Regions from separate parts of the Cupriavidus ulmosensis genome, predicted to be linked through region 1. Evidence: riboswitches for the same ligand, from Rfam matches in the RefSeq annotation. Region 1 holds a riboswitch; the other holds the start of a gene.
What was found. Region 1 has a riboswitch for glycine ahead of gcvT (glycine cleavage system aminomethyltransferase GcvT). Riboswitches for the same ligand answer to the same signal wherever they lie in the genome.

Region 2: linked by a shared signal. The riboswitch ahead of ACWTPI_RS25605 (D-amino acid dehydrogenase) and the one ahead of gcvT (glycine cleavage system aminomethyltransferase GcvT) in region 1 are both predicted to bind glycine.

Annotation. Positions count from the first base shown of each region.
Region 1 covers NZ_CDRMWP010000001.1:4,137,303-4,142,331, reverse strand. Annotated here, with positions in the region: gene gcvP (aminomethyl-transferring glycine dehydrogenase) at 1-1,068, opposite strand, end outside; gene gcvH (glycine cleavage system protein GcvH) at 1,189-1,569, opposite strand; gene gcvT (glycine cleavage system aminomethyltransferase GcvT) at 1,672-2,799, opposite strand; glycine riboswitch at 2,898-3,037, opposite strand; glycine riboswitch at 3,059-3,146, opposite strand; gene ACWTPI_RS19170 (UvrD-helicase domain-containing protein) at 3,367-5,029, shown strand, end outside.
Region 2 covers NZ_CDRMWP010000002.1:1,331,284-1,336,312, forward strand. Annotated here, with positions in the region: gene ACWTPI_RS25595 (acyl-CoA synthetase) at 1-50, shown strand, start outside; gene ACWTPI_RS25600 (glyoxalase) at 143-583, shown strand; gene ACWTPI_RS25605 (D-amino acid dehydrogenase) at 676-1,995, opposite strand; glycine riboswitch at 2,044-2,168, opposite strand; gene ACWTPI_RS25610 (DUF1294 domain-containing protein) at 2,319-2,903, opposite strand; gene ACWTPI_RS25615 (FKBP-type peptidyl-prolyl cis-trans isomerase) at 3,005-3,415, opposite strand; gene ACWTPI_RS25620 (short-chain fatty acid transporter) at 3,536-4,981, opposite strand; gene ACWTPI_RS25625 (ornithine cyclodeaminase family protein) at 4,992-5,029, opposite strand, start outside.

The DNA of each region.
Region 1 (5,029 bases):
CACCGCCAGCAGCACCTGCGCGGTGCAGATGTTGGAGGTGGCCTTCTCGCGGCGGATGTGCTGCTCGCGCGTCTGCAGGGCCAGGCGGTAGGCCTGGTTGCCCTGCGCGTCGATGGTCACGCCGACCAGCCGGCCCGGCATCGAGCGCTTGAACGCATCCTTGACCGCCATGTAGCCGGCGTGCGGGCCGCCGAAGCCCAGCGGCACGCCGAAGCGCTGCGAGTTGCCGATGGCCACGTCGGCGCCCCATTCGCCGGGCGCGGCGATCAGGGTCAGCGCCAGCAGGTCGGCGGCGGCCACCACCAGGCCGCCGGCGGCGTGCACGGCCTCGGCGATGGCGCGGTAGTCGGCCACGTCGCCGTTTACGCCCGGGTATTGCAGCAGCACGCCGAACGCATGCGCGCCGGCGGCGTCGGCCGCGGGCCCGACCTTGACCTCGATGCCCAGCGGCAGCGCGCGCGTGCGCACCACTTCCAGCGTCTGCGGCAGCACGTCGTCGGCGACGTAGAAGGTATTGCTGGCGTGCTTGTTGACCCGCTGCAGCAGCGTCATGGCCTCGGCCGCGGCGGTGCCTTCGTCGAGCATGGAGGCGTTGGCGATGTCCAGGCCGGTCAGGTCGGTCACCATCTGCTGGAAGTTCAGCATGGCTTCCAGGCGGCCCTGCGAGATCTCCGGCTGGTACGGCGTGTAGGCGGTGTACCAGGCCGGGTTCTCGAAGATGTTGCGCAGGATGACGCCCGGCGTGAGCGTGTTGTAGTAGCCCTGGCCGATGAAGCTCCTGAGCACCTGGTTCTTGCCGGCCAGCCCGCGCAGTTTCGCCAGCGCGGCTTCCTCGGTCAGCGGCTCGGTGAACTCGCCCAGCGGCATGCCGTCGCGGCGGCGGATGGCGGCGGGGATGACGGCGTCGATCAGCGCGGCGCGGCTGCCGTAGCCGAGCACCTCGAGCATGTGCTGCTGCTCGGCGGCGTCGGGGCCGATATGACGGGAAGCGAAGGCGTCGCGCGCCTCCAGTTCGGCCAGCGTGGGCCGGGCACCTTGGGCGGCGGTGGTGGGAAGCGGGGCGTTCATGGCAAGAACCTCGTTGGGCGCGCGGCGGCAGGTGGTCGGCCTGGCCGCCGCGCATCGGTATTCAGTCGCCGTTCCCGCGGCATGGCGGCCGCGCGGGAACGGCGGGAGTGTGGCGGGGCGTCAGGCGCCGACGCTGGCCTTGTAGGCGTCGGCCGACATCAGGCCGTTGACGTCGTCGCTGTTGGCCGGCTTGAGCTTGAACAGCCAGGCGTCGAAGGCGTCGGCATTGACGCTTTCCGGCGCGGCCACGGCGGCGTCGTTGATGGCGATCACTTCGCCGGCCACCGGGGCGTAGATGTCGGACGCGGCCTTGACCGATTCCACCACGGCCAGCGCGTCGCCCGCGCCCACCGACTTGCCCACTTCGGGCAGTTCCAGGAACACGATGTCGCCCAGCGCGTCCTGCGCGTGGTCGGTGATGCCGATGGTCAGCGTGCCGTCGGCTTCGACGCGCACCCATTCATGGGACTCGGTGTACTTCAGGTCGGCGGGGAAAGTCATGGAATTCTCCAGATGCGGTTTGTTGTTCAGCGCCAGCCGGGCGGGGGATCGCGTGGAGCGGGGGTGGCCGCCGGCGGGCGCGCTGTGACCGGGTGCGAGCGTTCAGCTCACGAGTGCCTTGCCATTGCGCACAAACGGCAGTTTAACCACAGTCGCGGCGAGTTTGCGGTCGCGGATCTCGACCTGCACCTCGGCGCCGGCGGCAACGCCGAGCGGCAGGCGGGCAAAAGCGATGGACAGGGACAGCGAGGGGCTGAAGGTGCCGCTGGTGATCTCGCCCTCGCCGGCCGCGGTGATCACTTTCTGGTGCGCGCGCAGCACGCCGCCCTTCTCGCGCAGGATCAGGCCGGTGAACTGGCGGGTCTGGCCGGCGGCGGCGAGCGCCGCCTTGCCGGTGAAGTCGCGCTCGCTCTGCAGGTCCACGGTCCAGGCCAGGCCGGCGTCGAGCGGCGAGGTGTGGATGTCCATGTCCTGGCCGTACAGGTTCATGCCGGCTTCCAGGCGCAGCGTGTCGCGCGCGCCCAGGCCGGCCGGGCGCACGCCGGCGGCGTTCAGCTTCTCCCACAGGCCGGCGACGTTCTCGGCCGGCACCACCAGCTCGAAGCCGTCCTCGCCGGTATAGCCGGTGCGCGCCACCATGACCTCGCCCAGCGCGGGGTCCTGCACCACGATGGCGTTGAACGGCTTGAGCGCCTCGCTCGGCTGGGTGGCCGGGAAGGCGCTCCACACCTTGGCGCGCGCGTTCGGGCCCTGCACCGCGACGATGGCCAGCGGCGCGGCGCCGGCCGGCGCGTTGTCGCCGCGGCGCGGGGTGATGGCCACGCCGCTGCCGGTGGCGGCATTGCGCGCGCGGATCCATTCGATGTCGCCGTTGGCGGTGCCGGCGTTGACCACCAGGCGGAAGCGGTCCTCGGCGAAGAAGTAGACGATCAGGTCGTCGATGACGCCGCCGCGCTCGTCGAGCATGCACGAGTAGAGCGCCTTGCCCGGCGTCTGCAGCTTGTCGACATTGTTGGCCAGCAGGCCGCGCAGGAACGCGCGCACGTTGGCGCCGGCCAGGTCGACCACGCACATGTGGGACACGTCGAACATGCCGGCGTCGGTGCGCACGGCGTTGTGTTCTTCGATCTGGGAGCCGTAGTTGACCGGCATGTCCCAGCCGCCGAAGTCGACCATGCGGGCGCCGAGCGCGCGGTGGATGGCATTGAGGGGCGTGGCCTGGAGCGTCATGTAGTCCTCGGGGGAAGCGGAAATCTCGGTTCGGAAACGAAAAAAGGGTCATCCGCCGCATGGCCGGCGCGCATGGCGCTGCCGGATCCGCTGCGGCGGATGACCCCTCTGTCCTCGATACCTGAGAGATTACAAGGCGGTCCCGCGGACCAGTGCCTTGCGCGCCCCTTCGGTGGGCACGCTCGCCATGCCTTGCGCTGCGCGCAGGCGGCGGGTGCCGCTCTCCAGAGTACGGCCTGCATCGTGTGCATGTTGCGGGCCGATCCGACCAGTCCTTGGTGCCTGAGAGTTTTCGGGTGATACCCCTTCGGCGGCGCAGGCTCTGCGCGCTCTCCCGGTCGGATGGCGCGACTCTACAGGCAGCCCCGGTGGCTTGTCAACGCGCGGCGCCGGGCCGGCGGGGGCGGACCCGCCGCCGTGTTAACATCTGCCGCTGCGGCCGCCCGCGGGATCGCCGTCCCGGTGCCGCGGTCTTCACAGGCAGCCCTGGCCGCTTTGTTCTTGCCGGTCCTTGCCGGGCCCGCGCCCGCCATTTCGCCATCCGCTTCCGCCACCACGCCCCGACGCATGACCCACGGACTCAATCCCGCCCAATCCGAAGCCGTCCGTTATCTCGACGGACCCTGCCTGGTGCTGGCCGGCGCCGGCTCCGGCAAGACGCGGGTGATCACGCAGAAGATCGCGCACCTGATCGAGGACAAGGGCTTCGAGCCGAAGCACATCGCCGCCGTGACCTTCACCAACAAGGCCGCCAAGGAGATGCAGGAGCGCATCGCCAAGCTGATGGAAGGCAAGACCACGCGCGAGGGCCGCCGCATCCCGCTCAAGCAGATGACGGTGAGCACCTTCCACTCGCTCGGCGTGCAGATCCTGCGCGCCGAGGCCGAGCACGTGGGACTCAAGCCGCGCTTTTCCATCATGGACTCGGACGACTGCTTCGGCCTGGTGCAGGAGCAGCTCGCCACCACCGACAAGAAGCTGATCCGCAGCGTGCAGAGCACGATCTCGCTGTGGAAGAACGGCATGGTCGATCCCGAGACCGCCATCGCCACCGCCGAGAGCGCCGACGACCACCAGGCCGCGCTGGTCTACCGCAACTACGTGGCCACGCTGCACGCCTACCAGGCGGTGGACTTCGACGACCTGATCCGCCTGCCGGCCGAGCTGTTCGCGCGCGACGAGGCGGTGCGCATGAAATGGCAGAACCGCCTGCGCTACTTCCTGGTGGACGAATACCAGGACACCAACGCCTGCCAGTACGCGCTGCTCAAGCAGCTCGCCGGCGGCTCGCACCTGCGCGCGCCGGCCTTCACCGCGGTCGGCGACGACGACCAGGCCATCTACGGCTGGCGCGGCGCCACGCTCGACAACCTGCGCCTGCTGCAGACCGATTTCCCCGGCCTCAAGGTGGTCAAGCTCGAGCAGAACTATCGCTCCACGGTGCGCATCCTGGAAGCGGCCAACGCGGTCATCGCCAACAATCCCAAGCTGTTCGACAAGAAGCTGTGGAGCGAGCACGGCATGGGCGACCCGATCGCCGTCAATCCGATGAACGACGAGGAGCACGAGGCCGAATCCGTGGTGTTCCGCCTGTCCGCGCACAAGTTCGAGCGGCGCGCGCAGTTCCGCGACTACGCCATCCTCTACCGCGGCAACCACCAGGCGCGCCTGTTCGAGCAGATCCTGCGGCGCGAGCGCATTCCCTACGTGCTGTCCGGCGGCCAGAGCTTCTTCGACCGCGCCGAGATCAAGGACATCTGCGCCTACCTGCGCCTGATCGCCAACGCCGACGACGATCCCGCCTTCATCCGCGCCATCACCACGCCGCGCCGCGGCGTCGGCAACGCCACGCTGGAAGTGCTCGGCACCTTCGCCGGGCAGGCCAAGGTGTCGCTGTTCGAGGCGGCCATGATGGGCGGCATCGAAGGCAAGCTGCAGCCGCGCCAGCTCGAGCCGCTGCGCGTGTTCTGCGAGTCGATGGTGCGCCTGGCCGGCCGCGCGGCCAGCGATCCGGCCAGCCAGGTGCTCGACGACCTGATGGAAGGCATCCACTACGAAGCCTACCTGTACGACACCTTCGACGAGCGCCAGGCCCAGTCGCGCTGGACCAACACGCTGGAGTTCCTCGACTGGCTCAAGCGCAAGGGCACCCGGCCCGAGGGCGCCGAGGGCGAGGCCACCGGCTTCGACACCGCCGACGGCTTCGGCGACGAAGGCAAGAACCTGCTCG
Region 2 (5,029 bases), on a different contig from region 1:
AGTTCGAGCTGCGCCGCAAGGTCAAGTCGGATACGGCGATCGACGTCTGACGATGTTTTCCGAGCCGTGGCGCGTTCGGTAGCGCCCGGCGGGCTCGGCAGGGCTTGCCCGAAGCATTTCGAGAATGGGGGCTGACTTGGTCATGGAGCAGGAATTCGCGGGACTTGGCGTGCTGTTCGTTGCCGGTTTCGGTCCGATCAGCAAGGATTCGGAGAGCAGTCGCGCCCTTTACGTGGATACGCTTGGCTTGCCCCTCAAGCCTTATGGCGACAACAAGGACTACTTGCTGTCCGAGGCGGGCGCCTTGGAGGGAGTCAAGCATTTCGCGCTGTGGCCGTTGGCGCAAGCGGCCCGGTCCTGTTTCGGCTGCGAGACCTGGCCTGCCGATTTGCCGACGCCGCAGGCCTGGCTGGAGTTTGACGTCGAGAATATCGCCGTTGCCACCGAAGGATTAATGGCCAAGGGCTACCATTTGCTGATCTCCAACCGGGAAGAACCCTGGGGCCAGAAGGTGACGCGCTTCCTGAGCCCGGAAGGACTACTGGTTGCGGTGAGTGAAACGCCGTGGCTGCGAACTTCCTGACCGCCCCGGTGAGGCTCGAGGTGAACGGATAAGTCCGGCCCGCTGCCGCGCGCCCGGCGCGCGGCAGCGATGGCGCCGGCTGGCCGGTGGCGTCAGTGCGCCGCGGGCCGCGCCGCGGCCGGCGCCAGCGCGGCTGGCCGTGGCGCGCCCGCCGGCAGTTCGCCGGTGAAGGCGAAGTCCACCTCCGGCACGCGCCCGCTCACGATGTCCGCGATGGCGCGGCCCGAGCCGCAGCCGTGCGTCCAGCCCAGCGTGCCATGCCCGGTGTTGAGGTACAGCCCGCGCACGGCGGAGGCGCCGATGTACGGCACGTTGCCCGGCGTGGCCGGGCGCAGGCCGGTCCAGAACTGCGCCAGCTCGGGCCGGCTCATGCCCGGGAACACCTCCAGCGTGCGCCGCACGATGGCCTCGCAGCGCACCGGGTTGAGATCCATCGCATAGCCGTTGAGCTCCGCCGTGCCGGCGATGCGCAGGCGGTCGCCGAAGCGCGAGAACACCAGCTTGTACTCGTCGTCGGTCAGGCTCACGCTGGGCGCGCGCGTGGCATCGAGCACCGGCAGCGTGGCCGAGTAGCCCTTGGCCGGGTAGATGTCGAGCTTCACGCCGAGCGGGCGCGCCAGCATCGGGCTGAAGCTGCCCAGCGCCAGCACGTAGGCGTCGGCGCTCTCGATGCGGTAGGCGCCGGTCTCGTCGGCGATCTCCACGCCGCGCATGGCGCCGCCCTCGGCATGCAGGCGCTGCACCCGCACGCCGTAGCGAAAGCGCACGCCGAGCGCCTCGCAGCGCGCCGCCAGCGCGGTGGTGAAGCGGTGCACGTCGCCTGATTCGTCCTCGCTGGTATAGGTGGCGCCGGCCAGGCGCGGCGCGATGTGCGCCAGCGCCGGCTCCAGCCGCACCACCTCGTCCGGGCCGATCACGCGGCGCTCGCAGCCCAGCTCGCGCATGATGCGCGCCGGCTCGATGGCCGCGTCGAACTCTTTCTGGCTGGTGTAGAAGTGCAGGATGCCGCGCGTCAGGTGGTCGTACTCGATGCCGGTTTCGGCGCGCAGCGCCTGCAGGCTGGCGCGGCTGTAGGTGCCCAGGTTGAGCAACTGGACCATGTTGTGGGTGGAGCGCCGCGCCGAGCACTCGCGCAGGAACTTCAGGCCCCACGACCACTGCGCCGGATCGGCGCGCAGGCGGAACAGCAGCGGCGCGTCCTCGCGCCCCAGCCAGCGCAGCATCTTCAGCGGCGCGCCCGGGTTGGCCCACGGCTCGGCATGGCTGACGGAGATCTGCCCGCCGTTGCCGAAGCTGGTTTCGCGGGCCGCGCCCGCATTGCGCTCCAGCACCACCACCTCATGCCCGGCGCGCGCCAGGTACCACGCCGAGGCGACGCCGATCACGCCGGCTCCCATTACGATGACTTTCATTTCTCAGGCTCCGGATAGCAAAAAGGGACAGCCAGGCCATCCGGCCTGTCTGTCCCCACTGTCCTTTTACCTGAGAGATTCGCCGCACCCGGCATGGGTGGCGGCTTGCCCCTTCGGCGGCCGCGTGCCGCTCACCTTGTCGGTGCGGCCCGGCGCTCTCCAGTTCGTTCGGTTTCCAGTCTTTTGCACCTGAGCGTTTCAGGGGTACGCCTTCGGTAGAGGGGCCTTCCCATGCATGGTGAAGGCGCCTCGTTCTCCTGGAAGGCGCAAGGTAACACGGCTCGATCGGCGCCGGCAAGCGCCGCCCGCGCGGGTGTTGCGGCTTACGCGTCGAGCACCGTCGCCCAGAGCACCATCGCCCCGACGTTCAGCAGGACCGTGGCCCAGAAGGTGGCCTGGAACGACGCCTTGCGGTTCTTGTGCCGCAGCAGGTGCTGGGCCGCCAGCGCGCCCGGCCAGCCGCCGCACAGCGCGAGCAGGTGCAGCTCGTTCTCCGGAATGCGCTGTTCGCTGCGCACGGCGCGCCGCTTGTCGACGGCATAGCGCGCGAAGGCCGCCACGCTCAGCCCGAGGCTGGCCAGCGCCACGCCGCGCGGCAGACGGCCGGCGAGCGAAGCCGCGAAGATCGCCAGCAGCGCGAACGCCGCCACCAGCGCCGGCAGCAGGTTCGCCCGTCCCGCCGGCCCGGCCTGCCCGGGCGCGCCCGCGATCGAGACCTGGCTCGCCTGCGGGCGGCCGTCCTTGCCCGCCGACAATTCGAACGACACGCGGTCGCCGACCTTGGGCGCGACGGCGCGGCCCTGCAGCGCGCTGATATGGAAAAAAACGTCTTTCGACTGGGCGTGGATCTCGATGAACCCATAGCCCTTGTCGGCATGCCATGCCTTGATCCGTCCGCCTTTTCTCATCCCCGTGCCTGCATTCTTGTCGACAGAGAAGTGTAGCGGATGCGGCGGGACGGCAGCGCCGCGCACGGCCCGCCGGAGCAGGCCATGCGCCGGTGCCCTGGTCAGCCGCCGATGCCCAGCAGCTCGACCTCGAAGTTCAGCGTCGCGTTGGGCGGGATCGTGCCGGGCACGCCGCGCGAGCCGTAGGCGGTCGGGCCCGGGCAGACCAGCTTGGCCTTGCCGCCGACCTGCATCTTCTGCACGCCCTCGGTCCAGCACGGGATCACGCGGTTGAGCGGGAACGAGATCGGCTGGCCGCGCTTGTACGAGCTGTCGAACTCGGTGCCGTCGGTGAGCGTGCCGCGGTAGTGGACCTTGACCGTGTCGGACGCCTTGGGCGACGGGCCGGTGCCCTTGACGAGGTGCTGGATGGTCATGCCCGAGGGCAGCGTCTCGGCCGGGCCCGCGGGCGCGGCGGCGTGGACGGCGCCGGCGGTGGCGAGGGCGGCGAGGAACAGGGTGATCTTCTTCATCGTTGGCTTGGCTGGGTGGAAAAATCGGGTTCCGGCCGTAGCCGGAAAGCCGCATCTTAAACCGGGACGCGGGCTGCCCCGGCGTTTTCCTCCCGCGCGGGTCCCCGCGCCATCGATCCGTCAGGGCATCACGGGCGGACGATAGGGCAGCGTGGTCGCGAAGGCCCACAGCATGAACAGCACCAGCGGCGCGTGGACCAGCAGCTGGGTGAAGGTGAAGCCCACCACGTCCTTGGCGCGGATGCCGAGCACGCCCAGCAGCGGCAGCATCCAGAACGGGTTGATGAGGTTGGGCAGCGCCTCCGCGGCGTTGTACACCTGCACGGCCCAGCCGAGGTGGACCTGCAGCTGGTTGGCGGCCTGCATCACGTAGGGCGCCTCGATGACCCACTTGCCGCCGCCGGAGGGCACGAAGAAGCCCAGCACCGCCGAATAGACGCCCATCACCGCGGAGAACGATTCGCGGGTGGCCACCGAGACGAAGGCCGAGGCCAGGTGGTGCGACAGGCTCGCGCCGTCCACGCCGGTGGCCTTGGTCAGCATGAACGCGATGCCGCCGTACAGCGGGAACTGGATCAGCACGCCGGCCGTGGACGGCACGGAGCGCGCGACCGCGCGCAGGAAGCGCCTGGGCCGCCAGTTCAGCAGCATCCCCAGCATCAGGAACAGGAAGTTGTAGGTGTTGAGGTTGGAGATCGCCAGGATGGGGTCCTTGCTGGTGAATTCGTGCACCAGCCAGCCGGCGCCGAGCGCGACGATGACCACGGTCAGCAGCGGGCTGTATTCGAGCCATTCGCCGGGGCGCGTGGGGCGCGCGGTCACGTCGGCAGCATCGTCGAGGTCCACGCCCATGTCCTGCGCGGTGCGCGCGCGGTCGCCGGCGGGCGCGGAGAAATAGGCCACCAGCAGCGAGGCGGCGATCAGCACGGCGGTCATCGCCATCGACTGCCACAGGAAGATGGTCTCGGCGAACGGGATCACGCCGGTGATGTCGAGCAGCGACTTGGGCAGGCTGGCCGGGTTCGCCTGCAACTGCGCCGCCGACGAGCTCAGGCCGAGCGCCCAGGTGGCGCCCATGCCCAGGTAGGCGGCCGCGCTGGCGGCCCGGTAATCCACGCGCAGCCCGCTGCGGCGGGCGATGGCGCGCACCAGCAGGCCGCTGAAGATCAGGCTGATCGCCCAGTTCAGCAGCGAGGTCAGCAGGCTCACCAGCGCCACGAAGGCGACCGCGCCGCGCGCCGTCCTGGGCAGCGCGGCGAGCCGCGCGATCAGCAGCGACGCCGGCGGCGACGCCGCCACCACGTAGCCGGAGATGGCCACCACCGCCATCTGCATGGTGAACGGGATCAGGCTCCAGAAGCCGTCGCCGAAGGCCTGCGCCACGCTCTGCGTGGAGGCGCCGATGCCGAGCGCGCCGAGCGCGACCACCACCACCGCGATCGCGGCGAAGATGTAGGAATCGGGGAACCAGCGCTCGGACCAGTCGGTGACCTTGACGGCCAGGCGTTCCAGCCCGCCGCGGCTCGGGGGATCTTCGCTTTCCAGCGACAGGGGTGTGCTCGTCATTGCTCTCTCCTTACTTTGCCAGGGATATGGCGCGCGGCGCGGTGCCGC